One region of the Lysinibacillus sp. A1 genome, then DNA from elsewhere that is predicted to be linked to it. Evidence: riboswitches for the same ligand, from Rfam matches in the RefSeq annotation. Region 1 holds a riboswitch; each other region holds the start of a gene.
The links. A riboswitch is a leader RNA that binds a small molecule or an ion and turns the genes downstream of it on or off. The one in region 1 is predicted to bind cyclic di-AMP.
Positions count from the first base shown of each region.

Region 2: another riboswitch for cyclic di-AMP. It lies ahead of PI85_RS22085 (TrkH family potassium uptake protein); the one in region 1 lies ahead of PI85_RS06175 (APC family permease).
Region 3: another riboswitch for cyclic di-AMP. It lies ahead of PI85_RS12395 (M20/M25/M40 family metallo-hydrolase); the one in region 1 lies ahead of PI85_RS06175 (APC family permease).

Region 1 covers NZ_JSZM01000008.1:188,565-199,575, reverse strand. Annotated here, with positions in the region: gene PI85_RS06225 (amino acid permease) at 1-46, shown strand, start outside; gene PI85_RS06220 (response regulator transcription factor) at 210-902, shown strand; gene PI85_RS06215 (sensor histidine kinase KdpD) at 908-1,843, shown strand; gene PI85_RS06210 (ABC transporter ATP-binding protein) at 1,980-2,903, shown strand; gene PI85_RS06205 (ABC transporter permease) at 2,896-3,585, shown strand; gene PI85_RS06200 (Nramp family divalent metal transporter) at 3,829-5,094, opposite strand; gene PI85_RS06195 (response regulator transcription factor) at 5,308-5,997, shown strand; gene PI85_RS06190 (cell wall metabolism sensor histidine kinase WalK) at 5,994-7,292, shown strand; gene PI85_RS06185 (PepSY domain-containing protein) at 7,289-7,954, shown strand; gene PI85_RS06180 (PepSY domain-containing protein) at 8,047-8,565, shown strand; cyclic di-AMP (ydaO/yuaA leader) riboswitch at 8,778-8,927, shown strand; gene PI85_RS06175 (APC family permease) at 9,047-10,870, shown strand.
Region 2 covers NZ_JSZM01000040.1:74,502-85,512, reverse strand. Annotated here, with positions in the region: gene PI85_RS24555 (hypothetical protein) at 1-169, opposite strand, end outside; gene PI85_RS22100 (hypothetical protein) at 349-609, opposite strand; gene PI85_RS22095 (hypothetical protein) at 748-1,080, shown strand; gene PI85_RS22090 (hypothetical protein) at 1,104-1,466, shown strand; cyclic di-AMP (ydaO/yuaA leader) riboswitch at 2,138-2,278, shown strand; gene PI85_RS22085 (TrkH family potassium uptake protein) at 2,448-3,785, shown strand; gene PI85_RS22080 (TrkA family potassium uptake protein) at 3,808-4,467, shown strand; gene PI85_RS25130 (hypothetical protein) at 4,554-4,688, opposite strand; gene PI85_RS24475 (hypothetical protein) at 4,811-4,978, opposite strand; gene PI85_RS22070 (hypothetical protein) at 5,159-5,422, shown strand; gene PI85_RS22065 (hypothetical protein) at 5,826-6,458, opposite strand; gene PI85_RS22060 (hypothetical protein) at 6,603-7,073, shown strand; gene PI85_RS24100 (hypothetical protein) at 7,424-7,570, shown strand; gene PI85_RS22055 (hypothetical protein) at 7,920-8,318, opposite strand; gene PI85_RS22050 (DUF4183 domain-containing protein) at 8,511-8,831, opposite strand; gene PI85_RS22040 (glycosyltransferase) at 10,210-10,971, shown strand.
Region 3 covers NZ_JSZM01000012.1:588,966-599,976, reverse strand. Annotated here, with positions in the region: gene PI85_RS12405 (alpha/beta hydrolase) at 124-1,095, shown strand; gene PI85_RS12400 (S-ribosylhomocysteine lyase) at 1,146-1,616, opposite strand; cyclic di-AMP (ydaO/yuaA leader) riboswitch at 1,855-2,001, shown strand; gene PI85_RS12395 (M20/M25/M40 family metallo-hydrolase) at 2,224-2,592, shown strand; gene PI85_RS12390 (YneF family protein) at 2,692-2,910, opposite strand; gene sirA (sporulation inhibitor of replication protein SirA) at 3,010-3,435, opposite strand; gene PI85_RS12380 (hypothetical protein) at 3,778-4,134, shown strand; gene PI85_RS12375 (PspA/IM30 family protein) at 4,150-4,788, shown strand; gene liaF (cell wall-active antibiotics response protein LiaF) at 4,901-5,584, shown strand; gene PI85_RS12365 (sensor histidine kinase) at 5,581-6,621, shown strand; gene PI85_RS12360 (response regulator) at 6,596-7,228, shown strand; gene tkt (transketolase) at 7,412-9,406, opposite strand; gene PI85_RS12350 (DUF896 domain-containing protein) at 9,532-9,765, opposite strand; gene PI85_RS12345 (GNAT family N-acetyltransferase) at 9,955-10,482, shown strand; gene def (peptide deformylase) at 10,613-11,011, shown strand, end outside.

The DNA of each region.
Region 1 (11,011 bases):
AAAAATGCTTCCTCTTAAAGATTGTGATTTAAAAGTGGAAAATTAAATAGAAGAGCTGTTCTATAAACCGTTGTATGATGGTTGATGGAACAGCTTTTTTTATCGGGGGACCTTTAAAATTATTACAAAATTAATGTCATATATATGGTAATATACTATAGATATGGAAGTGTGATTTTTGACTTTCTAGTAGAGAGAGGTGCATGAAAATGCAAAAACATATTTTACTAGTGGAAGATGATGAGGCTATTCGCGAAATGGTAGCGAATTTTTTATTATTGGAAGGCTTCGAAGTCACCACTGCCAATAATGGAGAAGAGGCATTGCAATATTGTTTAAATCAAACCTTTGATTTAGTCATCCTAGATATTATGATTCCTAAGCTTAATGGATTAGAAGTTTTAAAAGTCATTCGAGAACAGGCAGCACTTCCTATCATCATTATGTCCGCAAAGGATAGTGATGTAGATAAAGCGCTTGGCTTGGGATTAGGGGCAGACGATTATATTGCTAAGCCATTTTCTATGCTGGAATTCTCAGCTCGTGTAAAGGCCGTTATTAGAAGAGCTACGAAATACGCTGGCCAAATAGATCACAAACAAGATGTAATAGTTATAGGCAATTTAAAGATAGATATTGTTAATTTCTCAATAAATAAAAATGGACAAGAAGTGAAGCTAACATCAAAGGAATTTGCCATCTTAAAGCTATTTGTAACAAACCGTAACCGAGTTTTTACGAAAGAGCAAATTTATCAGCTAATATGGAAAGATGCATATTACGGTGATGAAAATATTATTAATGTACATATTCGAAGGCTACGCGAAAAAATTGAAGATGATCCATCCAATCCCCAGTATATTAAGACGCTGTGGGGAATTGGCTATAAGTTTGAAGGATAACAGATATGATAATCATTCTATTAATCATAATTGTGGTGCTTATAGGAATAGTTATTTTTCAATGGAAAGCAAAAAAAGAACAAAATCAGACGATCCAATATATGAATGAAAAACTCCAAGCCATTGTTCAAGAAAAAAGTAACGAAAAGATTTTGGTAACTACGAGCAATTCACAAATTCAACAGCTACTTATTTCAATAAACGCTTGGCTGGACCATCACCAAAAAGTTCAGGCGACCCATCGCAAAATGGAAGATTCCATGAAAAAAATGCTGGCCAATATTTCACATGATTTAAAAACGCCTTTAACGGTTGTGTTAGGCTATATTGAAATGCTTCAGCTTCAAGGCTCAGCTAGTGAAGAGGAGCGTCAAAGACTATTAGCGGGTGTACATGCTAAAACATTAGAAGTATTAAAAATTATTCATACATTTTTCGATCTTGCCAAATTAGAGGCAGGGGATACAGATTATCCAATCACTAAAATCAATGTCTGTGAAATTAGCCGTAAAAATATATTATCATTTTACGATATGGTCACGTCCATGGGACTAAATATTACTATTACAATCCCTGAAACACCTATGTATGCCCTTGGTAATGAAGAAGCGTTAGATAGGGTTCTCAACAATCTTTTATCCAATGCTCTTGCCTATGGAGCGGATGGTAATGTAATTGGCTTAACCGTAAGAAATGATGAAACGACTATTTATATAGATGTATGGGATTGTGGTAAAGGAATCGATGAATACCATATTGATAGTGTTTTTGAGAGAATGTACACGCTAGAGGACTCTCGCAATAAATCCTTCCAGGGGAGTGGCTTAGGTTTAACGATTACAAAGCGATTAGTGGAAATGATGGACGGTTCCATCCAGTTATCAAGTATTCCCTATAAAAAGACCATTTTTACCATTGCATTAAAACGAATGGTGTATTGAAATCACAGCTTGTAGAGCTTTTATTGTGCTTTACAGGCTTTTCTTATGCTCTTAAGAAATTTGTAAGAATCCAGTAATAAATTAGAGAGTTTCATTTTTTATAATGAAAATAGCCACATTTGAGGGAGAGATTGACATGACATACATTGTGAAAACAAATCAGCTTACGAAAGTGTACGAAGGAAAAGAAGTGGTTTCTGCTGTCAATATGAACGTGAAAAAGGGAGAGATTTACGGCTTTTTAGGCCCTAACGGAGCGGGTAAAACGACAGTTATGAAGATGCTAACGAATCTGACGAAGCCAACCAGTGGAGATGTTGAAATATTTGGTGAGAGGTTGACCGATCAATCGTATGAACTATTAAAAAGAATGGGAACGATTATCGAATATCCTATTTTCTATGAAAAATTAACGGCTAGGGAAACCTTAGAACTGCATTGCGAATATATGGGCTATTACAATAAGCAGGAAATTGCCCATGTACTTAACCTTGTAAAATTAACAAATGCAGAGGAGAAACGGGTAAAAGATTTCTCATTAGGGATGAAACAGAGACTAGGTATTGCACGCGCTATTATTACAAAGCCAGAGCTCCTAATTTTAGATGAGCCAATTAATGGACTAGATCCCATTGGGATTAAAGAGTTGAGAGAGCTTTTTAAAATGCTCTGTACGGAGTATGGCATTACGATCATTATCTCTAGTCATATATTAGGGGAAATTGAACAATTGGCCGATACGATTGGTGTCATCAAGGAAGGTAGGCTCATTACTGAAGTAACGATGGATACGATTAATCGTAATCAAGCCGACTATATTGAAGTGATCGTAAACGATGGTAAGAAGGCAGCCTTTATTTTAGAAAGTGAATTGAAAATGGCTAATTTCAAACTGATGGATGACAATTCTATACGAATTTATGATTTGACAGTATCCCAAAAGGTTCTAACAAAAACATTGATTGAACATGACATTGAAATAGAGGAGATTAGCAAAAAAACTAGCACATTAGAGGATTACTTCCTTAAGCTAATAAATGGAGGGATTGTTCATGCTTAATTTAATGCGTTTGGAAATGAAAAAATATCATTTAGGCTCCTATGTTAAAAGTGCTATGTTTGCTAACTTTATTATTTTAGGATTTATGTTTATGATTTTATTTATTTCTAAAGTAGAAGGGGAAGTTGATATTGCAAATTATGAAATGGCTTTAAGTGTCATCGATTCATTTGTCAGAGCCGTATTTATTATTTTTGCAGCTACATTAATAGCTAAGCTGATTATCGGAGAATATAAGTTTAAAACAATCACATTGGCCTTTATGTATCCTGTAAGCCGAAAGAAATTAATCGCTGCTAAGCTTGCGATTGTCATGCTTTTTACCTTTAGTGCAATCATCGTTTCAAATATCTTGATTACAACCATCTTTTGCATCGTAAGCGATAAATTTGATTTAATTCCTGATGTTTTATCTAATACTTTAATCATGCAACATATACCATCTGTACTCATGAATGCAATTGCTGCCTCAGGGATGGCCTTAATTCCATTATATTTCGGAATGAGAAAATACTCTATTCCAGCAACAATTATTTCTTCTATTCTAATCGTATCAGTGACTTCATCCAATACAGGTAACTTCACATTAAATGACATCATTATTATTCCAATCTCGTTAGCAATCATAGGTATTAGTATTGCCTACCTAGCTATCCGCAATATTGAGAAGGTCGATGTTTAATGAAAGGGCCAGGTACTCATAAGTTATGTTGATATCGAACGATGATGATAGCAATTCGATAAAGGTGATTTCAATGAGGAAATTAACTGTAACTTCTGCGCTGCTTTAGCTATCCTACAAGAGCATCGGATCATGGATCCAATGGTAGTAAATTTGTCTATAATTATCACCTTTAGATTATCAACAAAAAGGCATCGAGATTTTTCTTCTCGATGCCTTTTGTTAGTCTATTAATTCACTATTTTATCCAAATATTGTTTCACCTAGTAAGTAAATATTTAATGCCACAACGATGACAACTACAAACCAGCCTAAAATAGTAGTAATACGGTGGTTCACTAAACCACCCATAATGTCTCGTTTGCTTGTAAACATAACGAGAGGGACGAGGGCGAATGCAATACCGAAAGATAACACAACCTGACTAAGAACGAGCGCATGGGTTGCATTTACACCAGATGCAATAATCGCTAACGGAGGCACCATTGTAATGGCTCTCCGTAAATAAAGTGGTATTTTTCGTTGAATGAAGCCTTGCATTACTACGTCACCTGCTAATGTCCCTACAGAGGAGCTAGCTAGCCCAGCAATTAGTAAACCAAGACCAAAGGAAATAGCAGCCATTGGGCCGAGAGCATTCTTTAGGCCGTTATAGGCAACATCTAAATCCTCTACTACAATCCCCTGTGTGTGAAATACTGCTGCCGCGATAATGAGCATACTCATATTGATGGCTCCTGCAATGATCATAGCGATGATAATATCAATAAATTCAAAACGGAAAATTCGTCTTTTTTCTTCTTCATTACGACCGATAATACGACTTTGTGTTAAAGAAGAATGTAAGTAAATAGCATGGGGCATGACGGTCGCACCTAAAATACCTGTTGCTAATAGTAATGAATCCACCCCTTCAAATTGTGGCGTGAACATACCAAACGCTACTTCGCCCCAATCTGGCTGTGCTAAAAATGTTTGGAAGGCAAATGCTAATACGACAATTAAAACCATGCCAGAAATGCCTGCCTCAAAGGCTCTGAAGCCTCTTCTTTGAAGCTCTAGAATAGCAAATGATCCGACTGCTGTAATGATAGCTGCTGGAAGCATAGGGATATTAAATAACAAATAAAGCCCTAATGCGGCACCTATAAATTCAGCAAGGTCGGTAGCAATAATGACTAATTCAGCCTGAATCCAAAGAAATATAGATGTCTTTTTAGAAAAATGTTCACGTGCCACCTCAGGTAAATTTTTTCCTGTCGCAATACCAAGCTTGGCAGATAAGGATTGGATGAGCACCGCCATTAAATTAGAAAAGGCTATTACCCAAAGGAGTAAGTAACCATATTGAGAGCCAGCTGTAATATTTGTGGCAAAATTGCCAGGATCAATATAGGCGACCGCTGCAATGAATGCAGGTCCAAGAAAAGGTAAAAACCGTCGCCAACCTTTTATATCTCCATCTAAAACCGCCTCAGCAGACGATTTTGTGACTTGTTTGTATACCATATTTGTTCCCTCATTTCAAAAAGTATCGTTTGTGAAATAAAGTTTCCTAGAGGAAAATAAGATAATAGTATTCTAACGCTAGGATTAGAAAAAGGGAAGCGCTTTGCTTAAAATTTTTAAAAAATAAGTATGCACATTTCTCATCAATTTCTAATTAGACTTTCCTTACCTGTATCGTTTACGATGAAAGAAAAGGTGAAGGACTGATTCGACATGAGCAATCGAATTTTAATTATAGAAGATGAAGAAAATATTGCGAGAGTGCTCCAGTTAGAGCTTCAGTTTGAAGGCTATGAAGCGGTGATGGCCCATACAGGAGCAGACGGTTTATTGCAATATCGTGAGCAGCAATGGGATTTAATCTTACTGGATATTATGTTACCCGAAATGAGTGGCATAGATGTACTAAAGCGTATTCGCGCAACAGAATCACAGACCCCAGTTATTATGCTGACTGCTAAAAGTGAGGTGGAGGATAAGGTAAAGGGATTGGATTTGGGAGCTAATGATTATGTGACAAAGCCCTTTGAAATTGAAGAATTACTGGCCCGTATCCGGAATGCACTACGGTTTTCTCAAAAGGCTAGTCCAACAAAGGTTGGTGTATCGTTTGGACAGTTATCGATCGATGAGCAGACAAGAGAAGTTATTTATTATGGTAAGGAGATCCAACTGACTCCTAGAGAATACGATTTATTGTTATATCTAATGAAGCATCCTAAGCAGGTGCTCACAAGGGAACAAATATTAGAGACGGTATGGGGCTTTGATTACTACGGAGATACAAATGTTGTGGATGTCTATATTCGCTATGTGCGCCAAAAGCTTGAAATCGCTAATGTAACACCCATTATTCAAACAGTTCGCGGTGTAGGTTATGTGCTGAAGGAAAATAAATCATGAAGCTTAAAACAAAAATTCATCTACTTACCACTTTATTAATGCTAGTAATTTTAGTGGCAACTAACAGTGGAATTTACTTTTTGTACGAGAAATTTGCCTATAATACGGAATATAGTCAACTTCATACACGAGCGAATGATTTAAGCTCAACATTAAGCCAGTTAAATACACAAACCAACCTACAGCAGGTATTAAGAGCATATATGCCAGCTGGTGGTGCTATCTATGTATATGATGGAGAAAATTTAAAGACCAAGGTTCAGGCCACTCTAGACATGCCAGATGTTACTTCTATTGCCTATACAATGCCTACTATTTGGATGGATGGGACAATTGTGGACATCACCTTACAGCAATCCATGGAGGAAGTAGAAAGTACACTGGATTTATTAAAGGCTATTTTGATCGTTGTGTCCATTATTGCCACCATTCCAATCTTTTTAGCGAGCTTGGCACTCGGTCGCCTAATTTTGTTACCACTAGAACGCTTAAATGCGACAATGCGCAAAAGTGCATCGACGGGAAAATATGAAAAAATGGACATCCCAGCTAAAGGTGGGGATGAATTAGCAAAAATTAATCGAACGTTCAATATGATGATGGAGAAGCTTGAACAGCACTATCAAAAGCAACAGGAATTCGTTTCAAATGCTTCTCACGAATTAAAGACGCCCATTACTGTCATTGAAAGCTATGCAAAGTTGCTTTTGCGAAGAGGTTTTGACAATCGTGAAGTAGCGCAGGAATCGCTACAGGCTATTGCAAATGAATCTTCTCGTATGCATGAAATGGTATTACAATTATTAGAGCTAGCCAAAAATAATGAGCATATGGATATTCATATTGAACAGCTAGAGCTAGCTCCCTTCCTTAATAAAGTGGCTGCACAAATGCAGCAGGCATACCATCGGAATTTTATAGTCGACGCAGAAGAAGCACCACAATTTATTGACAGTGATGAAAAAAATTTGAAGCAATTACTCTTTATTTTGCTTGATAATGCTAGGAAATATAGTGAGGATGACGTTCATATTTCCACAGCTGAAACTACTACGCATGTACGAATGACGATTCAGGATTTTGGCGTCGGTATTCCTGCAGAGCATGTTTCACATTTGTTTGAGCGTTTTTACCGTGTCACAGAGGATCGTAATCGTAAAACAGGCGGTTCTGGCTTAGGGCTTGCGATTGCACATGAACTTGCGGGACAATTGGGCATCACCATAGATGTGGAAAGTACAGTTGGAGAAGGTTCAAGTTTTACCTTGTGTATACCAAAGGAGGGGCAGCAATGAAAAAGTGGGTTTTAATACTTATTGTGATTGTCCTTCTTTGTAGCGGAGTGCTTTGGTTTATTCAAAATCGCTATTTTCAAAAGGAGCCTCTCAGTGAAGCGGAGGCCATACGCCATATCGAAGCTATTTATAAGGGTCAAGTTTCAGAAGTAAAAAAGCGTGGAAATTCATTTGAAATACAATTTACACGTGAGAATTTGAAATATACAGCCATGCTTGATGCTACAACACAGCAGGTTTCTGATCTAACGTTGCAAAAAGGGCAAAGTAAATTATTGTTAACAGAAAATCAAATAAGAAAAATGGTGAAAGAAAAATATGGTGAGGTAGAAAGCGTCATGCTCACGGATACCATTTATACCGCACGTGTTGAAAAGGAGCATAAGCAAAAAGATATAACAGTAGATGGCTATTCGGGTGAAGTGTTATCTGAAAAAGATGTAGAACCATTAAATCAGCCTGAAAAACCTCACATTATTACCGAACAGCAAGCCATTGATATAGCGCTGCAACAATTAACAGGGAAAGTGGATTCTGTAGATTTTGAAGATACTGCGGAGGGCGGTTATTATTTAGTTGAAATTGAAACAGAGCATGAAGAAGCCACGTTCCAAATTCATGCTGTATCTGGAAAGGTCCTTTCTGTTTCATGGGACGATTAAAGAGTTTTCTCATGGAATTCTAATGTTCCTCTTATAGTTCTATCATCTTTGCTTGGTAAGCTAAAAGCAGATAAAACAAAGGAGAGATGAACATGAAAAAAATAATGATGATTCCTGCATTAGTGGTGACTCTTGGTGTTGGAGCGGCAATTGGTTCAACAACTTTATTATCAGGAAGTGCACAAGAAAAAAAGATCCTATCCATGCAAGAAATCGAAAAGAAAGCATTAGCAGTAGTGAATGGGACAGTAGCAGATATTGAACTAGATCAAAATCGCTACCGCTCTGTTTATGAGGTAGAGGTGCATGCTGATAAAGAAGAGTATGATTTAAAATTCGATGCCTATACTGGTAAATTACTTAAGCAGAAGAAAGAGCGTCAAGATGACGATGATAATGAATGGGTTAACGCTAATACTACTACTAACCTTATAAGTAAAGAAAAGGCTATTGAAGCGGCTCTAACAAAAGCAAAGGGTACAGTCACAAAAATTAAATTAGATGATGGTATTTATGAAATCGAGTTAAAAAATGGGCAATATGAATATGATGTTGATGTTGATTCGATTACAGGAGAAATTGTTGATTTTGAACAAGATATGGAAGACTAATAATAGTTGTTGCCTTAAAAGTAGAGCATACTTTTAAGGCTTTTTTGTTGTAAAATGCCTTTAAATTAGGTATTCGCGGGTAAATTAATTTCTACCAGGGTATTAACAATGTATTTCAAAAAGTCTATGTATTTCACTTGTAAAAAATAAAAATTTTCTTCTTTACTTTTTTAATCGACAGGCGTAATATGACATCATTATTAAAGTTTCAAATTTCTAAATCGCTGAAGCAAACTAGACGCGGGGGACCCATTTTAGACGGATCGTATAAGCAATCCTTGGGGTGAATCTCTTCTTTTGAAGGGTAGGGCTACTCAGGCCCGAATCCGACAGCTAACCTCGTAAGCGTTAAGAGCAGAAAAGTTGGAGCTTGGCAGACAGATGAGCGTCTACAAGTCTTATTTAGTGATGACTTGTAGGCGTTTTTTGATCTCATTTAGGAAGGCGAAACACAATCTAAGAAACTAGAAGGTGTTTATTGATGAAATCCTCATTTAAACGTTATGTAATCGGCAAACCATTAAGATCCGATGCGTTAGGGGAACAAAAGCTTAGTAAAACAAAGGCATTGGCAATATTATCGTCCGATGCTTTGTCTTCCGTAGCCTATGGACCGGAACAAATTTTAATTGTCCTGATGACTGTGGGAACATTAGCATTTTGGTATTCTTTACCGATTGCGGTAGGGGTCGTTGTCCTATTGGTGGCGCTGACTTTATCATATCGTCAGGTTATATTCGCCTATCCACACGGGGGCGGCGCTTATGTAGTTTCTAGGGAAAATTTAGGTGTGAACGCAGGTCTTGTAGCAGGTGGCTCATTGCTCGTTGATTATATTTTAACGGTAGCGGTAAGTGTATCAGCAGGGACAGATGCAATTACATCGGCATTTCCAAGTCTGCACCCATACAATGTGCCAATTGCTATTATCTTTGTGATTTTTTTAACGGTCTTGAACTTACGTGGTGTAACAGAGTCCGCCTCTGTTTTGGCATACCCTGTCTACCTGTTTGTAGTCGTTATGCTAGTGTTGATTGGGATGGGGCTCTATAATGTTGCAACAGGTCAGGTGCCAGCAGAGCTGCATCCAAAGATAGGTACACCTGTCGCAGGGATTAGTTTATTTATATTATTAAAGGCATTTGCGTCAGGGAGCTCAGCTTTAACAGGGGTAGAAGCTATATCGAATGCAATCCCTAATTTTAGAAATCCTGCTCCTAATAATGCTGCTAAAACATTGTTAGCAATGGGCGGAATCTTAGCGGTTTTATTTATCGGTATTGTTAGTTTAGCTTATTTTTACGGAATTGCGCCAACTTCGGAAGAGACAGTCGTTTCCCAACTAGCAGAAGCAAGTGTTGGTCGAAATTTCTTTTATTATATAGTACAGGGTGCAACAGCGATGATTTTGGTACTTGCAGCTAATACGGGCTATTCAGCATTTCCTCTACTTGCTGTCAATTTATCAAAAGACGGTTTTATTCCGAGAATATTTCAAATGCGTGGGGATCGCCTAGGGTATTCTAATGGCATTATGATGCTAGGGCTAGCAGCCATTGTCTTAATCATCTTATTTGATGGGGCAACAGAGCATTTAATTCCACTCTATGCTGTTGGGGTATTTATTCCGTTTACATTAGCGCAAACGGGAATGATGCGAAAATGGTGGCGTGAAAAACCTACTGGCTGGATGGCAAAATTTACGATTAACACAATTGGTGCAGCTATTTCGTTTATCGTAGCGATGATGTTTTTTGTAACGAAGTTGCCTCAGGTATGGCCAGTGTTTGTCTTTTTACCAATTATCATTTTTGTATTTCATCGGATCAAGCTTCATTATCAAGCCGTTGGAGAACAGCTGAGATTGAGTAAAGAGGAAGTCGCTACTATTGAAGGAAATGTATTCATCGTACCAGTAGCTGGTATAACGAAGGTGGTTGAAAATTCCCTTCATTATGCGAAATCACTAAAGGTTGATAAAATTATTGCCTTTTATGTGGCTTTCGATCAAGCTGATGCAAAAGCCTTCGAAGAAAAGTGGCAGGCTTGGCAACCAGACATTCGACTAGTAACCTATTATTCGGCTTATCGTAGCATCACACAACCATTGATCAAATTTATAGATAAAGTGGACCATCAATGTGCGAAAACAGGTCATAAAGTAACGGTTGTCATCCCTCAATTTTTACCGAAAAAGGGCTGGCATCATATGCTTCACAATCAATCAAGCTTATTAATACGTACAACATTGTTATTTCACAGAAATGTCGTGATTATGACAGTACCTTTTCATTTATCAAAATAATGCTAGCATGCTAGAAAATTGTCTGTTATAATCAGTACGTTGATTGAAAACACGAACGTTTACAATTAAAAAGTCGCAGAATACCATTAAATTCCGAAAAATTAAACTTTTTTCAGTAGGAGAAATAGGCTTCTACCGAAT
Region 2 (11,011 bases), on a different contig from region 1:
AGGCTTTGTTTTGGACTTCGTTTCGTACTCTCTCTGACACTACTCTCGATTTTTTCGTTGAAGTATCTTCAAAAATCGTATTACAATATTCACATTTCACAATTACTAAACCATCTTTATATACTTTCTTAAAAGGATTACTGGCTAAACAATTAGGACAATTATTCATTTGTATTCACCTCAATATATCTAACTACTATTTACCATTTTAGGAAACTTCATTATGCCTGTACATAAAAAAAGTACAGGTACTTAAATATTTGTGCCTGGGCTTTTTTCATTCTTTTAACAGAAAGACCGAGATAGCATAAATACCCTTGTTCATAGAACAAACTTTTATTTTATAATTTAATAAAGTTTAGATATAGTATCAATAATAAAATAAAGGATCATAAGTCCTATCCCAATTGCTAGAGCCTTACCTGAAGATTTTTCTTTTTGCACATCATTTTGTACTTCGTTTCGTACTCTCTCTGACACTACTCTCGATTTTTTCGTTGAAGTATCTTCAAAAATCGTATTACAATATTCACATTTCACAAATACTAAACCATCTTTATATACTTTCTTAAAAGGATTACTTGCTAAACAATTAGGACAATTATTCATTTGTATTCACCTCAACATATCTAACTACTATTTACCATTTTAGGTAATTAGATATGTTTTGTACAGACGAATATTTTAGTGATGTGCATATAGCTACTTAAGGTCCAAATCTTCAGATTCTATTAAAATGCAATTGAGATGTTTTTTAAAGGTAAAGAGAGAGTAATTGAGGGTTTCAAAAGCATAGTTGAAACTGCTTTTGACACTTTGATTGGAAACAGTTCTATGGGTGAATATGAAGAAAAAATGTTTTTTGTTTATCCTGAAAACTTCGTAATTGTTCGGGTAGATGTTAAATTTTATAAGTATACATTCTCATCCAAAGGTATTATTGCTGAAACTGAAAATATTTTCTGCTATACCATGGCAAAATCAATTGTTGATCATAAGAAATTATCTGTCGATGAGCTTTTGTATTTGGTGACAGAAATGATGGCGCGGAAAAGATTAGTGAGGTTAAAGCATTTATAAAAGAATTAAGAGATATATGGAAGATGCTAGAAACTGAAGATACAGAAAGTATCCTTTTAAATTACCAACTTGCAGATGCACCACAAAAAGTTTTAAAATCTAGCTCAAATAATAATTTACCTTCAGTTTCGAATATTAATGAATTAAAGAAATTCGCAGAAGATAGAGATTGGATTGTCAAGGAAGTGTTATCTGATAAATTAGAAATAAAGAATTACGAAATTGAAAAATTATTCTCTCAGGAAGAGAATCCGAAGTTTGTTCTTGCTAATGATTCAGCATCAAACGAAGATTATCAAAGATGGACAAAGATGATTTATGAAATTGATGAAGCATATGGCGAAGTTATAAGAGAAAGAGAAACAAATCCAGTGATCCATTCTTAACTAATATTCTACAACAATTGACCAGTTCACATCAAATTGAACTGGTCTTTAAAAATTTTATTTGCTAAAACAAGAACACTTTTGGATGAGTGACCTAAATGAATACCAAAACCCTGGTACTCATTAATTTGAGCATTGACTTTTTTATTTCCACAAATATTAATACTTGCCAAAAATCTGTTTTGTTAATTTCTTTATATATAATTGTAGTACAGATACAAAATTAAATTGCATATATTCGAGTTCTCAGACCCAAATTCAAGAGCAAATAAATATAAATCTCAAATTCAGGCCCAAGTTCAGTCTCAGATTCTAGCGCAACTTCAAGCTCCGGTTCAAGAGCAGGCTCAAACTGATACCGATACAATATCAAATGTTGGATATCCTAAATTAAACGTAATTAACGTCCTAAATTCGTAAATTTAGTTTGACAATAAAAAAAGGCCAACTATAAACATAAATCAGGTGACACCTTATATAAAAAAATTATAATTAAGGAAGACCGAGAAATGTTTCTAGAGCTTTATTTTGAATATTAATTGAATTCCTCCGATATTTAATATGTTACAACATACACCAATGGAGTGATTAGTTTAATAAGCATAGATAAATATTTTCCTTGTTTACAAAATTTATATGAAGGAGTACAATAATTCCGTAAATCAGAACTAATAAAATATCGGCCAAATCTCAACAATTGAGAACGGAGGACCCATTATTTTGGGGTTAATTCTGCCTTGCAGAAAGGATGAGATATTCTCTTTCGCCATCCTACCCGTCAGCTAACTTCGTCGGCTAAAGCGAAGGAGGTCATAAAGAAGACCGCCTAACTCAAGTAATTTTTTATTGCTTGTTTAGATCGGTCTTTTTTTATTTTCCAATAAAAGGGTTGCGAATGGTTTTTATTCCGCACATGATTCATATAAATTCAAATTTTGGGTAAAGTAATGTATTACTATGTACCACACTTAGGAGATAAAAATGAAGAGCTTAAAAGAAAATCTTGATCCTGCAAAGATTCTTGTTTTGGGATTCGCTATTCTAATTTTTATAGGTGCTTTTTTATTAACTCTACCTATAGCAACAGAAGATGGTAAAGGTCTAGCATTTTTAGATGCATTATTTACTGCTACGTCGGCTACATGCGTTACAGGTCTTGTGGTTGTTGATACCGGTGAAACATTTTCATTGTTTGGAGAAATTGTAATTCTAATCCTAATACAAGTAGGTGGGCTAGGATTTATGACATTTGCAACCTTTTTATTTGTTCTATTAGGGAAAAAAATTTCTTTAAAAGAAAGGTTGTTATTGAAAGAAGCTTTTAATACAAATTCAACTGCTGGCGTAGTTAGATTAGTTAAACGGATATTAATTTTCACTGTCATAACTGAATGTATTGGTGGTATATTGCTTGCCGTTCGTTTTTCATTTGATATGTCTATTGGTCAAGCAATCTATTATGGATTCTTCCATGCCATTTCAAATTTTAATAATGCTGGTTTCGATTTAATGGGAGGGTTTAACAGTTTAACTGATTATGTTGACGATCCCATTGTAGTTTTAACAATTAGTTCTCTTATCATCTTAGGGGGATTAGGTTTTATTGTGATTAATGAACTTTATGAATATCGTGAAATTCGTACTTTCTCGGTACATACAAAGGTTGTTTTAAGCACAACGCTTATCCTTATTGTTGGAGCAACTATTTTAATATTCTTATTTGAGTATAATAATGTAAAAACATTAGGTTCCTTATCTCCAACAGGAAAAGGTCTTGGCGCTTTATTCCATAGTGTTACACCTAGAACTGCTGGTGCTAATACATTATCTATGGGAGATTTAACTCATGCAACCTTGTTCTTAACCATCTTTTTGATGTTCATTGGAGGAGGATCAGGTTCGACTGCAGGTGGTATTAAAGTCACTACGTTCGCAGTATTAATTATAACTGCCCTTTCTCAACTAAAAGGAAAAGAAGAAGTAGTTTTATTTAAACGTCGTATTGTTATTGAAAATATCCTAAAGGCACTAACTGTCGCAATGAGTGGTATCATGATAGTAGTTGTTGTCACTTTCATGTTAAGTATTACGGAAAAAGGTCATGTATTTATAATGTATCTATTTGAAGCCACTTCAGCATTCGGTACTGTTGGTTTATCGATGGGGTTAACGCCTGAGCTTTCACCAATTGGTCGTTTTATAATTATTTTAACAATGTTTGTGGGGAGATTAGGACCTCTTACATTAGGTTTTGCAATTACTAAAAGACGTAAACAGGAAGCATACCGACGTCCAAAAGGTAAAATAATGATTGGATAAATAAACGGGGAGTGTATAGAGAGTGGATAAAAAACAATATGCTGTGATAGGATTAGGAAGATTTGGAACCAGTATCGCAAGAAGATTACATGAAGCTGGGCAAGAAGTTTTGGGTATAGATTTAGATGAAGAGAGTGTAGAAGATGCTGAAACTTTTTACACACACGGAGTTATTGCAGATTCTACGGATGAGAAGGCACTTAGATCCTTAGGAATTACCAACTTTGACTGTATAATTGTAGCAATTGGTGATGATATTCAAGCAAGTATTTTGACTTGTATGCTACTTAAAAATCTTGGATTAAAAAAAATAATCGCAAAAGCTATTGGAAAACGTCACGGTCAAGTTTTAGAAGCAATAGGAGTGGATTGGATTATCTATCCTGAAAGGGATATGGGAGACCGAGTTGCCAATCAACTTCTTTCACCAAACACTCTCGATTATATTGAACTTTCTAAGGATCATAATATAGAAGAAATTATTATCCCTTCAAAAATGGTTGGTAAGAACTTAAAAGAGCTGAACATTCGTGCTAAATTCAACGTTAGTGTAATCGCAATTATAAGAACTGGAGATATTATCGTATCTCCATCCCCTGAGGAATTACTGCAAAGAGAAGATCTGTTGGTAACTATTGGTAAAAGAAGTGATTTAGCAAGGTTCTCAAGTTTAAATGACTAAGAGAACATGTTGATTTAGCTTTGACAAGTATATAATGTAGCAAACAAATAACCAGGTGCTCGAATGAGTACCTGGATTTATTTAAACTAAACCTCTAATTCATCATGTTTCTTCTTTTTAGGTACAACTTTCATTACTACAGTAACAGCCTCATCTATAGTTTCTCCAAGCATCGATTTCAGATTATACACCAAGTTTTCAACCTTATCGGCTACCCACAAAACAATGATGCCTCCGCATAATGTAAACCCAATAATATCATGGGCCATCGCCTTTATAATTTGAGTAATCGAAAAATCTTACGTATTTCCATTTCATCTAAATGGCGAAGAAAATTGGACAATTACCATTGCATAACCTTCTTATTACCTAGTGTCACCCGAATTAGTACAGCAGCCGTTGTGGTTGGTGTTATATCGAGAGCGAATGCCAACACACTCAATTGTTCGAAATCTCGCTGTTTGAATTTAATCGTCACTTTGCCTTTGTTAGGCTGAACCGTTATCCTCAATTTCGGCCTTTCTGGATATCCCATGGTGTTTGTATCTTTCCATCGATAATCTCTCCTGAACCACTTTCTGATCTCTTCGACAACGAACTCTGACACTGCCCCAGTATTACATAACCTTTCTGCAGCATCCTTTACAGGTTCATCACATATATCTGCAAATTTGTATAAGGGGGCATTTGGGTGAGTAATGAAGGTAGGAAGAACAAACCTGTCAGCTTTAACATCAGTGATGAACACGATTTCGCACTATTAAATCATGCAGAACAAACAAACCCGTTGACTGGTAAGCCACGAAACGTCAGTAAGTATGTAAAGAGGTTAATTGAAGAGGATATGAAACGACCACCTCAAAGTAAATTTAGGATTGAGCGAAATGAGCCTATCATCATAGAAGAAGAAACGTACTCAATTGAAACTAAAGAGGCCATGAACAGTTTTATATAAAACAAAAAATCACTCTCTAAATGAGTAGTGATTTTTTTATACACCTGCCATATAATAATTATTATGCAAACTAATAAAGTGGGGTACAAACTTTCAAAAACGGTAGTACCTCACTTTTACCCCAGTTGATTTACTTTTATAACCCCTTATTACAAAAAACCTGGCATTTATGAAAACAGTATTTTTAGGTAAGCCTAGAAATGCTGATATAGCAAGGGTTGTGGGGTATGACTTATGAGTGTACCCCACAATTGACGCATGGATTTATTCTATTTTAATGAATAAAGATTTTGCTTGAGTTGCTTTCATTACTTTCGTTAATTTAAAAACCCAACTACAAAAAAATTTGTAGTTGGGTTTTCGTAACATGATATTTATACTTGTACTACTTTTAAATAGCTACTTAATTTCTATACATTAACTCCGTATACGTATCACCATATGGAGTTGCAGTTTCAGTGATATACGTGTTGATAATTGTACCCATAGGATTTCTTACTACATTTTTTACTTTGTGGTAAATAACATCTTTTCTAACACCAACACGGATATATTTAGTAGGGTACTGCGATTCATAAGTCCTTGTAGATGTAAAACTATGTGAAAATGAAATACCGAACGTTGATGAACCTTGTGCAAAGGAGCCGTTTATACTCCAAGTGATTCCGCCAGCGATGGATACACTTTTCACTTTATCCCAACCTGGTGTAGCGGGGTGATAACCAATAAATGCGCGTGAAACAGTGTATTTTTCAAGTGTTGTCTGAGTTGTCTGATTACATGTAGCACATAAAGGTTGTATGCTGTTATTCAGATAAGATTGGTAATCTTCTTCTGATTCAAACAAAATCATGCCACCGTCTTCTGTTGGTACGCTATACCTATCATCTGTCACAAATTCTAAATCTTCAAAGGGTAGTAATTCTGAATCACTTTCGGCTGCATGGACTAAAAGGCTACTGCAACTAAAAACTAAAAATAACACAAAGCTAAAGAACAACGAACTAAGTAACTTATTTCCAGTTATTGCTGTCATCTTTTAACAACCTCCCCTGTATTTGTAATTCAATTTCCATTATATACTAAGTGGCAATATTTGTATATACTAGTTTAGATTATTGTATAATATGTAAGTATTAACTAAAGTTATTAAATTTTAAAAGAAGGTGGAAAAAGAGTCGTGAAAAAGAGGTTAACAGTTTGTGCTTTACTTGGATTATTGTTAATGCAAACGGCTTGCAGCTATAGTGTGGATGTTAACTATGAAGAGAACAATCCCGAAATTGTTCTTTCTGAAAATACAAAATTAAAAAATTTAAGAGTACTAGAACTGGATGCTAATCATGAAGAAAGTAAGAAGGTTCTTAACATATTTGGAGAAGAATTAAAGGATGGAATTTATGCTTATGATGAAAATGAACATAAAACATATATTTTAATAAATTCAACTACAAAGAATTACTCTGATTACTCCTTTAAATATAATAAGGAAAAGAAAATTTTAACTTTTACCTATACAACTACAGAAGGAAGTAGCACAAATTACAAAAAGCTATTTCTTTTAGAAAGTAACAAGAAGAATCCCTATGAGGAAATCAAACTTCTTAATAATGGGAATGATGATGGTTTCATAGGTGTGTATACACGATAACAAAAGTTTATAAATGATTTACGTGGCGGTCGAACATAGGGGAGTCCGTTCTTCAAAAAAATGGTCGACAATTCTACAAATGAGGATAACCGATGAGCATGGGGTACCAGAGAAAGGAATATGTATCATTTTGCGCTTTGGTAACTGAGAATGACAAAGGGGGGAACACTGAAGCCTCGAGCTTGGAATTTTCTATCTCATAATATGTAGGCTTCTATAAAACCAGTAAGGCACAGGATGATGTGTTTTACTGGTTTAGAACCATGGTACTTCCAATTTAAAAGAAAAATTTACAGATTTTGAACGAAATGAAGAATCGCATCGTCTAATGGAGGAAGGAGGCGAAAAGGATGATATATGAATTAGAGCAGCGTGCTATACGCGGGGATCATAAAGCGATACTTTCCCTTATTGAAATGGATCAGGATATTTTGTATCGTCTGGCCATTACATATATGAAGAATGAGCAAGATGCTATGGACGTGATGCTATTTTAATGGTGATATTTCCGCGTCGCAGCAAAGTGTATCCGTAAAGATGAATCAGGATCATCAAGGTAAATTTTTAATGTTTTCTGCTGCAATAAAAGAAGATGGTACGCTGTGAGAGTCCAAAGGTATTTCGTTTTCACGAGATGAGCAATACGTAGTGGAAACGACACAATTTGAAGATTAAAATGGAAAGCCAAAAATATTTAAACTATTACGCCAATCCTATTGGGAAAAATATTGAACTGAATATTCCTTTGCAATAAAGTAAAGATGTTCAAAAAGGCTCTCCTTTTTGGGCATCTTTTTTTCATTCTTTCATTCTTTCATCATCAATGAAAAACCTCCATACCTTCTATTAAAGATCAAAGCTACCGAGAACCATAAAGTCGACAATAACGCCGCTTACAGGATTTTCAGACCCTAATACACTAATGCCTAATACCGTTACACCACTAATATTTGTCACATTTGCAGAGACATATTTTGCGGCAATATTCTTTTCTCTCATTTGTACTCTAGGTCTTAAATTAATCGATGCATTTGTGGAGTATACACTTGATACTGCGAAATCAATAGTTGATAATAAAGGATTGCCATTCGCTAATGCATTGTTTGTAACATAAAAGGTAGCGATCCCATTTGCGTCTGATGTAGCTTGTCCATAAATAATGCGCTTTTCTTTTTTTGGATTCGACTCACCAGCTTTAAATACATGTAATAGTGTTGGTGCGAGTTTAATTATTTCAATGCTCATAGTCATTCTCCTTCATTTAATATTTTAGTATCCATCCTATTCATGCAATGCTATTCTATGAACTTTTTATTCGTTTATTACTTTATTAGGGATGAGAAAAATGGATGTGATTTCTCCTTTAAGCAATTTAAGGGTCACTTGGGGATGTAGTGACCCTCCATCAAAAAATAAGGGGAAATACTAGCTTACTAATTACGTTTGTGTAACTAATTCTACCGCTTCGATTACTAAAGGCGTACCTGCAGTGAGTGTACCTGTAACGTCGTTAAAGGTTAACTCTGTTGCAGAAACTGTATAGGAGCCACCTTCCTGTAATACCCCATTAATATAGAAATTATAGTAGCCATTTGTGACTACTGGGAAAGCAGTAGCGGCATTTCCACTATCATCTAAAAAGGCAGTTGCAGCAATAGTCGTGCCATCAGTGACAGCTAAATTTGCTGCTAAAATATTAAAAAATTTAGTGGAAGTTCCTGTAACATTTACATGGATATTTATAATTGAAAGTGCCATTTTTTCACCTCCCTTCAAAAAAATAATCTTTAGTGAGTTGTTATACGAGTCAAAAAGTAGATTGTTTTCACACCAGAAAATGAAGGTTTTCAAGAAAATACAACTTATTATATTTCCACTAATAGTATATGAATTGAATATGGAGGATGGTTTGGCGATAGGTCTATTAAAGAAAATTTGATAGAGGATAAAGGGAGAGCGGCAGATACTCGACCAACACTACATTAATGTACTGATGGCAAGACATTCTTGGTCAGGAAATAAATATAATTCATAGGGAAATTAATTATGAAATAGAATAGTGCGAGGGAAAATGCTTGCTTTAACACTTAAGCAAGTCATGGATAATGATGAAATCAGTCGCTTAGTGTTGCTAGGGAAGACTAAACTTGTCATTTCTTGCGCTTACCCGGGAAATTATTTTTTATTTCCAAGCAAGATGCTTTTTGTAAGGGCAAGATCATGGAAAGAAAGAACAGTATACTAACAGGAAATAGACATATTCGTCTATTTCCTGTTCCATAGCTATTAATCTTGCTTTATGTTTGGCTTTTGGGATCGAGTGATATTGCTCGTAGCGGCACATTCTACAAGAGCAATGCACTTTACCTTTGCTCAATGTACCCCTTATAGGCATGTATTCATTTTCCCTTAACATAATATTTTGTAAAATAGCCCATTTCTTTTGAATCTTTCGCTCTCTTTGATGGCGAATATAGGCCCTTGATCGATTTTTCATCCATATCAGCTCCCTTGAGAAACCCAAGCTTGCAGAGAGGTCAAGGGATGTAGCAGCACTCCCTACAAGCTTGGTATGTCGCTGATAGTCCACATAAATCTTTTCATCTAATCAGTCCTTTTTACGAAAAGCCGCAGCATCATCGTACGTTACTTCTCAAAATAGTTTATGGTGGAGCTCATTCAACACAAAGTACTTTCATGCCCTTTTAATGTACCATTTTTGGTTATAAAAGAGTACTTTCTTTTCCAGATGGAGAATATAAGACAATCTTAGTCGCGAGACCAGAAAGTGAATTACACAAACCTTGGTGATTTTGAAGAGCTAAAATGAGAGGGTATGGCTCCCAAGGCTGAAAGACTAACTTCCATTATATTACATTTTTTAGGGAGCTACTGATTTGTTGCGGATAAGACTTCTAAGTGTCTTGAAACTGCAATACATAATAATTAGAAAAAATTTCAAATTTTGATTCGTTCAGGTCCATCTTTAATGAGATAATATTCCTTATAAGGGTGGTGTTTGGAAGCGTAAATTAAATAGATAGTGTCACTCCGATGTCATTTCCACAACATTCACGCTTGTGTCAAGTCACTGTTACAGAAATAAAAATGGTTTCATTCGAAGGGGAGATAATGTATGGGCGAAAAGGAGAATTCTTTAGAAGAAAAAAATAAGGAGGCTATAAAATTTTCAATTGTAATACCCGCGCATAATGAAGAACAGTACATTGGGAAATGCATAGAATCCATCTTAAAAGCTTCTAAACCATATGAAAATCAAGTTGAAATCATTGTTATCTTAAATCGATGTACGGATAAAACGGAGGAAATTGCAAGGTCGTATCATTGTATCGTATTAAAGAATGACGACAAGAACCTTTCTAAGATAAGGAACGCAGGTGTTGAAATAGCAAGAGGTGAAATCATTGTTACGATTGATGCAGATACACTGATGAATGATCATGTGTTGTCAAAGGTAGAGGAGTATTTAAGCTCAGGAAAGTACATTGGAGGCGGAGTTACAGGAAAGTTTGAAAGAATGTCCTTAGGAATTTTTGTTTCAGCATTGTTATTAATTGGCCCATTATTCTTTAAGTATGGAGCTATTTCTGTGGGGATTTTTTGGTGTTATAAAAAGGACTTTAAATTGATCAATGGTTTTAATGAAGAAATGCTTATGGCGGAAGATGCAGATTTCGCTAAACGATTAAAAGTGTTGGGCAAAAAGAGTGGGAAAAAATTTGGGACCATTCAAAATGGAATGATCACTTCAAGTAGGAAGTTTGATAAAAATGGAGATTGGATATTACTTAAACGTCCATCCATTATCTTAGCCTATCTGAAAGGAACAGATCGAAAGTATGCGGATGAAGCCTATTATGAAAATCAAGATAGATAAAGAAGGGTTCTTAAGCTAGATTTCAAGTATGAGAGATAAA
Region 3 (11,011 bases), on a different contig from region 1:
GACGATTTTCGATAATAGAAATAATCGCAGTTTTGCCAAAGTTATTGTAAAATGTTGACGTGTTTTAAACAATCTCAGTTGGGAACATTACAAATAAGAAACAGCATGTGGAGGTGTTTTATGATGAAAAAGAAGATGCTTTTATTCTCTGGTATTACAACAACGCTTGCCGCAGCAGCTACTGGTCTGTTCGGCTTCGCGCTTTCCAATAAATTAATGTATATTCAACAAAAAGATCCTGAATTTGTTCGTGAACGAGAAACGACAGCCAAACGCTTTGATGAGGCTTGGTACAATAAAAACTTGAAATGCGAATTAAATATTGATTCTCCTAATGGTTATACGATTCGAGGAATTATGCTTCAGCCGTTGCAAACCAATAACACGATCATCATATGTCACGGTGTTACCGAAAATAAAATAAATTCCGTTAAATACGCTCGGCTATTTGAAAGGCTTGGCTATAATTCAGTCATCTTTGACCATCGCCGTCATGGCGAATCTGGTGGCAAAACAACTAGTTATGGCCACTATGAAAAAAATGATCTTGACGCAGTAGTCAATACAGTGAAAGCCATGATTGGTGAAGATGCAATACTAGGTATTCATGGAGAATCTATGGGTGCAGCAACAATGTTACTTTATGCAGGTACGGTTGAAGATGGTGCTGATTTTTATATTTCTGATTGTGCATTCTCCGATTTTTCCATGTTGCTCAAGCAAATTGCCAAAACTGAATTTAAATATGGCTCTATTATTCCCATTCGTTTTGCCGATTTCTTTGTCCGCCTCCGGGACGGCTACTCCTTCAAAAGTGTGACCCCCGCCGAAGCAGTGACCCATATTGAAAAACCTGTACTTTTTATCCATAGTATCCCTGATTCATTTATTCCAGCGTCCATGTCACTAGATCTTTACAATAAAAAAGTAGGTCCTAAAAAATTAAAGCTATTTGATACTGGGGCACATGCCCAATCCTTTAATGAAAATATGGATGAATACGAAGATTTAATTCATGATTTTTTAGAAAGTTTTATTTACCAAAAAATAAATCGGGATTCTTCCTCCTCCAATGTCATTCCATTCCATTTTTAACGCAAATAAAAACCTTGCTTATATTATTCCTGCAAGGTTTTTTTCCATATTTATTCTTCAAAAACGATATGCCATTCCTCTCGTTTCGCTAAAAATTCCTTCGCTAATGCTTGTGCTCCTTCTAAGCTATGACTCGCAGCCCAGCCACATTGTACCTCATTACATGCAGGCACTGCTGTCGCCTTTGTCACGTCAGTAAATGTTTTTTCTAAAATAGTTAATAGGTCCTCATAATCTTCATGATTAATAAGGGATACATAGAAGCCTGTCTGGCAACCCATTGGACTGAAATCAACGATATGGTCAGAATAATTACGAATGATATCCGCAGATAAATGCTCTAAGGAATGCAAAGCTGGCATTTCCATATGCTCTTTATTAGGTTGCTTCAAGCGAATATCATATTTGTACACTTCATCGCCATTTTTCCCTGCTTTAACTCCCGCTAACCGAACATACGGGGCTTTTACTTTTGTATGATCTAGATCAAAGCTTTCTACATTTGTCTTTTCGCGTTCCATATTTAACAGCTCCTTTTCTATGAATACTATTTATTATAGCTAGTTTTTCTAAAATTAGTGGGAATATTTTAAATTGCTAGTTTTTTTATGTTTTCACAGAATATTTCAAACGAATAGAGTTAAAAATTTTTTCATTCTTGTTTCTAAAAGACTGCTACACATCTTACTAACATAAGAAATTGCGTTGTAAAAAAATTTTTTACAGCCTTTTGTTAAAGAATTTCATAGTCAGTTTCAAATTTCTAAATCGCTGAAGCCAGTTGAGACAAGGAAATCAAATATTTACAGATCATTAGAAAATCCAAGGGGTGAATCCTTTTTAGGTAGGGCTACTCAAAGGTCCCAATCCGACAGCTAACCACGCAAGCGTTATATGAGAAGGAAAATGGAGCCATATTCATTTTTTGAATTGGAAAATTTCGGAATCCATTGAGGACGAGCATCTCGTTTGATGGATGGAACGTTATGAATTGGGTCGATGACATAGTCATTAATGAAAACGAATTCTTTCTGCCTAAGTGAGAGCTTCATTCTCAGTAATTAAAGTAGAAATCGGAGGGAAACAAACTATGAACAAGCAAAAAAATAAAGGGATCTTTTATGGCTGGTGGATCGTAGCTATTTAATCGCATTCCAGAAATTATTGATGCGAGGCACATATGACCTTCACACCATTTTAACACCTTCACTTTATAATAATATAGATCTTTGTACATTAGTCGCCCCTTTTGTCAAAGAAATTGTCGGTGAGGAAAACTTACAGATAGACGAAGAACCTTTAGCTGGTACAGAAGATTTCTCTTATATTAACCAGCGTGTACCAACGATGTTTATGTGGGCTGGATCAAACGGTTTAGGAAATCAAAACTATTCACTTCATAATCCCAATATTATTTTAGATAAGGGTGTTCTACCGTTAGGTGTAGCTGTTGTTGTACATAGTGCAATTAACTGGCTGAACGCTTCTCTTCATTAAAAACAAGGGGATGTCTCAACCATTTTGAGACATCCCCTTTTATGAGTCCATGTAAAAAGCAACCAGTTACCTTAACCAGCTGCTCCTTAAAAATTCCAATTATTTTTGGAATTTATTCATTTGTGCCATCATTTGACGTACTTGCTTTTCAGACGGCGTACGACCCATTTGTGCCATCATCATACGAATCATTTGCTCATTAATAGGTGGGTTTTCTTTTAAATATTTCATCATAGCTTGACGAGCGAAATAGAAACCAAGTGCCGCTCCCGCTGCTAATGCGATAATTACGATAATAATCCAGCCCCATGTAGGCATACAACCAACCTCCTCCACTACAATATACCGAGAAAAAACTCTCCACGCTCCATTATACACCAAATGATAGCATGTTACTATATATTGTAGTGAAATTTCCTAGTGCATTGTATACTTCATAGGTTTCAACCATCCACATTCATTATCTTGTTTATTGAAAGCAATAAATCGTTCACTCATTTTGGCAAGCATTTGAAATAAATCTAAATCTAGCATTCGTGAACCCTCACAATAAACACAAATCTTACGATCCACTAAATAAATAGCCATTTTGCCTTTTATCGGATGTTCTAAAAACAAAGCATTACGAGCTCTTTCTAAATGTGCATATTTGGAATCAAGTTGATGCTCCAACATTGCTGCTATTTCATCAAAACGAACGGATTCACATATATACGCAAGCTCTTTTAAGGATTTCTCATTGGCGTCTTCACAGCCTTGCATCATCTCTAACAACTTTCGCTCTCTGCCAAAAATAAACGTTAAATGCTCTTCTTTTATCTTATATATGGAATAGGTTCTCACCAGAAATCCTCCTTCGCTCAGTTTATTTTCCATAAGTATAGCTCATCCCATCTTGTTAATTTGTCAAACGGAGGAAGGTTTCATCTTCTATTTTTGTCGAAAAGCTTCTAGTTTAGGATCTAAAAATTACTTTATGGCAGATGATAATTAGCTCTTAAAATGAACTGCTATTTTTCAATGAAAACAAGCAAGATACACTCATTGTGTACATCAAAAACCCACTTTTATTGCAGCCTAGATAGTTCTCAGCCTCAAGACCTAGTAGAAAATCAATTTCGAGTCCGTTTTAGACAATCTTGTAAATAGGTAACATAAAGGTACAAACGAAAGGAGCTAAAACAAATGAGAAAATTTCTTTTATTAACTGGAGGCGTTATCGCAGCATGTGTTGCACTAGCCTTAATCGGACCATTGGCAGGCTTACTATTCTCCGGATTATTTGTAGCACTAGGGATGCATTTTTACATGGCGAGCAAGTCTAATTTCGGTAAAATCTTTTGGTTCGCGGTTGGTCTAATCGGTATCCTATCAGCAGTATCGAACATTCCTGCAATGATTGGTCTTGCAGCAATCGCAATTGTCTATGTCATTTATAAAAAATGGAATGGCGAAGATGTAAAAATCCCAACAATTGAAAGTAAAAAAGAAGAAGATCCATTTACAAACTTCGAAAAAGAATGGTCAAATTTAACAAAATAAAAGGAGAGAATGAATATGAATTTATTTCAACGTTTTAGATATACAGTAGAGGCAGACTTACATCAGTTATTTGATAAGAAGGAACAAAAAAATCCAATTGCTATGTTAAACCAGTACATCCGTGAAGCTGAAAAACAAACAGAAGAAACAGGTAAATTATTAGAACGTCAAGGACAATTAAAAGAAAAGCTTGAGCAAGAATATCAACAAAATGCAGATTTACTCGCTAAACGTGAATCTCAACTGACATTAGCACAAACTAGTGGCGAGCAAGATTTAATTGATTTTGCAACAGATGAAGTGACAGCTTACACTGCCCGTAATCATACATTACAGGCAAGTATCGAAGCAAGTACACGTGAATATTTCGAGCTAGAGCGTAAATTTGAAACAATGAAACATAAAATTAAAGACATGAAAGTTCGTCAATTACAGTTAATGGGCAAAGAAAATGTCACTCGTGCCCATCATCAAATGGATGGTATGATAGCCAAAAACAATAAAACAAATTTTGAAGATTTGGAAGCTTATATTGATAAATTGGCTTATCAAATTGACAAAGATCATGAAGTTACAACATTTGAAGCAAGATTGGCACAATTAGAAAAAAAAGCTTCAGAGGAAAGCTCTCCACTGCTAATTGAAAATAAATAACATGTTATAATGGAAGCAATGCGCCAACTCTAACCGGCGCATTCTTTCACGTTTTAAAACAGAGGGTCCCATTCCCTCTTTTATACTAATAGTAGAAAGAAGGGTGACCCTCTTGCAAAATTTCACTACAAATAAGCTCACATTTTGGGTACTATGCTTCTTTTTACTCGTTTTTATGGAGCTTACTATTTTTAATAATGGTGGCGCTTTTTGTTTATTGATTGGGGCCGTACTGCTTTATTTAAGCTTTGCTAAAAAAGTCCGCTTTTTTAAATGGACCGGCATATTCTTCATTGCGATTGCATTATTCACAATGTGGAGCCTCCGTCTATTCATTGTCATTATGCTCTTATATATGCTTTATCAATACTTACAACGAGAAAATGAACCAAAAATAGTTGGTGCTGAGCTTTTTGAAAAACTATCTACCTCGAAAAATGACTTAATTGGCACCATACCAGCACCAACAGAAGCATACAAATGGCAAGATGTGCAAATTCAACGTTTAGCAGGAGATATCACAGTTGATACGACTCAAACGATTTTGCCTGCTGGCACAAGTCTAATTACGATTCGTCAAGGGATTGGTAAAGTTCAAATCTATATCCCATATGAAATACCTTTTCGTATACACTATACGACCCTATTTGGTGAGCTTACTTGCTTACATGTGGGTCCACAACGTATTTTAAATGAAAGTGTTAGCTTTTCTGATGGAAATCCTGAGGATGCAAAACGCATTTTAATTATTCATGTTGCAACATGGCTTGGAGATTTGGAGGTGCTGCGTAAATGATTGCCTTTATCTCAAGATTATTTACCTTATTATTCATTTTAATGAGTGCTACATTCGGATTGCTTGTTGCAGTATGGGGAAATCCTGATGAGAAAACTTGGGAACCTTTATGGCGACAAAATTATGATAATTTTCCTCTCGGCGGAATTATTGTAGTCAGCCTATTTGCTCTTAGCTTCCTTTTTACCAGTTGGATTAGTATGACTGCTCGTGCCCGAGAAGCTCAAGCAACGAAAATTATAAAGCAGTTAATCGAACCTGATTTTGTGCTTTCTAAAAAGCAAGCCCTTCCGAAACCATTAAAAAAAGCACTTGTGCAAACAAGTGAATTAATAGATACACAGCGTAAAAGTCTACAGCGCTTATCCAATGAACGTGCAGAAGCTCATGACAAAATTATACAGGAACGTATCATTGCTGAACGTCAGCGTCTGGCTAGAGAATTACATGATTCTGTGTCGCAGCAATTATTTGCGGCCTCCATGTTGCTTTCTGCTTTAACGGAAAATGACGAAAATGCGACTAGCTTAAAGCAAGTGGAAAAAATAGTTCAGCAAGCACAGCTCGAAATGCGTGCATTATTATTACACTTGCGACCTGTTGCACTTCGCAATAAAACACTCGCCCAAGGCTTAGAGGAATTAATTATCGAGCTTCAGCAAAAGGTTTACTTCCATATTGAATATGAGCTAGAAGAAATGGCATTAACGAAAGCAGAAGAAGATCACCTATTCCGAATTGCCCAGGAAGCCCTCTCTAATACACTTCGACATGCCAAAGCAAGTGAGGTTGAATTGTTGCTTGTTGCACGAGATGACTTAGCCATTTTACGCATTCAAGATAATGGTTTAGGCTTTGATGTAGAGGCAGATAAATCCACTTCTTACGGCTTGCAAAATATTGCTGAACGAGCTGTTGAAATTGGCTGCACATATAAAATTGTGTCAGTCCCTGAAGAAGGAACGATTGTCGAAGTTAAAATTCCACTACATAAAGAGGAGGTCAATGACAATGATACAAGTGCTCATAGTGGATGATCATGAAATGGTGCGTATCGGCGTTTCGGCGTACTTATCCGCACAGCCAGATATTACAGTTGTGGGAGAGGCTGAAAACGGGCAAGAAGCAGTTGAGCGTGCCCTTGCCCTAAAGCCTGATATTATTTTAATGGATAATGTTATGCCCATTATGACTGGTGCTGAGGCAACAGCAGAAATTTTAGCCGCATGGCCCGAGGCAAAAATCATGATGGTGACTAGCTTTTTAGATGATGACAAAGTCTACCCTGCTTTAGAGGCAGGGGCAGTGAGTTATATATTAAAAACATCTAATGCTAAACAAATTGCAGAAGCCATTCGTAAAACAATGGGTGGCGAAACGGTATTAGAGCCAGAAGTTACATCTAAAATGATGCACCGTATGCGCCACGGCAATAATACACCCCTTTACGACCACCTTACTGACCGTGAAATGGAAGTTTTATTGCTGATGGCACAGGGTAAAGCCAATCAGGAAATTGCTGACGAGCTATATATTGCTTTAAAAACTGTGAAAACACATGTAAGCAATATTCTAGCAAAGCTTGAGGTTCAAGATCGCACACAAGCCGTTGTCTATGCCTTTCAGAACGGGCTTGCTAAATAATTTCTACATAAAAAACTGCATAACCATATGCAGTTTTTTTAATTAAACATATTTTAGAAGACTCTTGCTACGGGATGTATTTGTTCATTCCTTTAGTGATACGGCATCCAATTGCAAAAAAAATACCGCAACACCCTGCGAATTCATACGTACGCTGAGTGTTGCGGTATTTTATTAAAAATCTTATAGTGCTTTTACTTTTGCAACTACATTCTCTACAGTGAATCCGTATTTTTCCATTACAATTTCACCTGGAGCTGATGCGCCAAATTTATCGATTGCAAGCACATCACCTTCAAAGCCAGTATATTTATGCCAGCCGAATGATGCACCCATTTCAATCGCAAGACGTTTAGTGACAGCTTTTGGTAAAACAGATTCTTTGTAAGCAGCATCTTGTTTTTCAAAGCGGTCCATAGATGGCATTGAAACGACAGCTACATCCATGCCTTCAGCTTTTAATGCTTTTTGTGCCTCAACAGCAAGTGAAACCTCTGAGCCTGTTGCAATTAAAATCGCATCCGCTATTTCTTTAGTAGCAGGAGATACTGTGTAAGCACCCTTCGTTACACCTTCACGTACTGTTTCAATAGAAGCGTTAAGAACAGGTAAGTTTTGACGAGACAATACTAATACTGTTGGCGTATTTTCTGATGCAACGGCAAGTTCCCACGCAACAGCTGATTCATTTGCATCCGCAGGGCGAACAACAGATAAATTAGGCATTGCACGTAATGATGCAAGGTGTTCAATTGGTTCATGGGTTGGACCATCTTCTCCTACCGCAATCGAGTCATGTGTAAATACATACGTTACAGGAAGACCCATTAATGCTGAAAGACGAACTGCCGGACGAACATAATCTGAGAACACGAAGAATGTTCCACCAAATACATTTAAACCACCGTGAAGAGCCATACCGTTTAAAGCAGCGCCCATTGCAAATTCACGAACACCAAACCAGATGTTGCGACCAGCATAATCGTCTGCAGAGAAATCGCCTGCTCCCTTCATCGTTGTTTTATTTGAGCCAGCAAGGTCAGCAGAGCCACCAAAGAATGATGGTGTTTTCTTAGCGATAGCGTTAATCGCATCACCAGAAGAAGAACGTGTTGCAACAGATTTACCAGCTTCATACACTGGTAATTCAGAAGCGAAGTCTGCTGGTAATTCACCATTCATAGCATGTTCAAATTGAGTAGCTAACTCTGGGAATTCTTGTTTATAAGCAGTAAATTTCGTATTCCAAGCTTCTTCAGACTGAGCTCCCTGCACTTCAGCTGCAGCATTAAACGTATCATATACTTCAGCAGGAATTTGGAAAGGCTCGTGTGCCCACTCATAAGCAGCTTTTGTTAATACCACTTCATCTGTACCAAGTGGTGCACCATGTGAATCAGCTTTACCTGATTTATTTGGAGAACCAAAACCAATCACTGTTTTCACTTCAATCAATGTTGGTTTGCCAGTTGATTTTTTAGCTTCTTCAATAGTTGCGTTAATCGCATCAACATCTGTGCCATCTGCAACTTTTAAATAATTCCAACCATAAGATTCAAAACGTTTTTGTACATTTTCTGAGAATGACTTTTCTAAGTCACCATCTAAAGAAATATCATTAGAATCGTAAAGCACGATTAATTTTTCAAGTTTTAAGTGACCAGCTAATGAAATAGCCTCTGCTGCAACGCCTTCCATTAAGTCACCATCACCACATAATGCAAATGTATAGTGGTCAACGATGTCATGACCTGGTTTATTGTAAGTAGCTGCTAAATGACGCTCAGCCATTGCCATACCTACAGTCATGGCAATACCTTGTCCTAGAGGACCAGTTGTCGCTTCCACACCTACTGTATGACCATATTCAGGATGTCCTGGTGTTAATGAATCCCATTGGCGGAAGTTTTGAATTTCTTCCATTGGTAAACCATAGCCGCCTAGGTGAAGTAGGCTGTAAAGAAGCATGGAACCATGACCAGCTGATAATACAAAACGATCGCGATTATACCATTTTGGGTTCGCTGGATTATGGCGTAATTGTTTTGTCCATAGCGTATAAGCCATTGGCGCTGCCCCCATTGGTAAACCTGGGTGACCAGAATTTGCTTTTTCAATAGCATCGATTGACAAAGTTCGGATAGCATTAATTGCTAATAAATCCGCATGTTGAGTCATTATATTGTGACATCCTTTCTCGTCCTATAATTGTTCTTCTACAGTTTAGTCAACATTGCTTTAGAAAACAATGCTTTTGTAATACTATTTGTATTTTCATACATACTTTGTTGAATTGTGTCACATTAATTTAGAAATTTATTTTTTTTCGCTTGTCTTACCTTCTCAGGCGTGACATCATTTCCTTCTGCATCAACCACTTTTACGTTTTCAATCGTATCACGCATTGTTGCTCTAAATGTATCTAAGTATTCCTTACGAAGCGCTGTTCGCTCCTTTGCCTCTTCATCCGTTAGTTGACCACTTTTCGCTTTAGCAGAAAGTTCATTTATACGGTTAATTTTTTCTTTTGATAACATCGTTACACACCTTTCAGTACATACCTTATTGAACTCAGTATGCAAAGTATAGCACGGTTTCCCATTAAATGCAGTTATACCAGCCCTTATTCAAGCTGTTGAAATAAAAAATACATGACTTCCAGATGTTTGAAGTGTATAAATATTATATGGAAGGAAAAATTTAACTATATATTGGAGGATATACATGTGAACGTGACAACTAAGCGATTACTCATTCGAACATTTCAAGAGCAGGACTGGGAAGCTGTTTATAGCTATACTTCAGATGAAAAAGTGATGCACTATATGCCTGAGGGTGTTTTCAATGAAGAACAGGCAAAGAAATTTATTGCAGAAAATAGTAACGACAAAGCAAAACATTTTGCTATTGTTTCAAATAATTGCGAGCAAGTGATTGGTCATATCGTTTTCCATCCTTGTTTCGGCGATCATACTTATGAAATCGGTTGGGTACTAAATCCAGCTTATCAAAATCAAGGCTTTGCTTCTGAAGCTGCCCGTGCTGTATTAGACTATGGATTTAATGAAAAGAAACTTCATAGAATTATTGCAACCTGTCAGCCCGAAAATATCGCTTCCTATAAAGTTATGGAAAAGATCGGAATGCGGCGTGAAGGATATTTTAAAAAGTGTATACCATATGGGAAGGAATGGTGGGACGAATACTATTACGCAGTTTTACGTGAAGATTGGAACAATTTATTAGAAGGTTAGAAGAACGTTAAACACTTGTGAAAATGCGCGCCTATAAACATTGTTGGGCTCTGGTTAATGATGTATGATCCAACCATACAATTTAGCTTGACTAACTTTTGAAGAAGAGCTATTGAGGAGGTATGTTTCGATGGCAAAATTTCATCCTGATTACATGATTACTATGAAAGATTTTGTAAAAGAACACTCAGTCCTATTACGAAAACAAACGCAAGACGTTGCCATACCAGTTCCCTTAGAGGACCGATATATATTATTATCTATGCTTCAATATTTAAAAAACAGCCAAGACCCGATTTTAATAAAAAAGTATAAACTCCGTCCTGGTAGTGGCCTCTCTGCCAATCAAATTGGCGTTGATAAAAGAATGTTTGCTGTATTTTTTGAGGATCACGACCAAAAACACGAAATGATGTTCATAAACCCAAAAGTAATGAGCCATTCTATTAATATGATCTATTTGCCTGAGGGGGAAGGGTGTCTGTCTGTTAATCGACCTGTTCATGGTTTTGTACCAAGATATGAACGA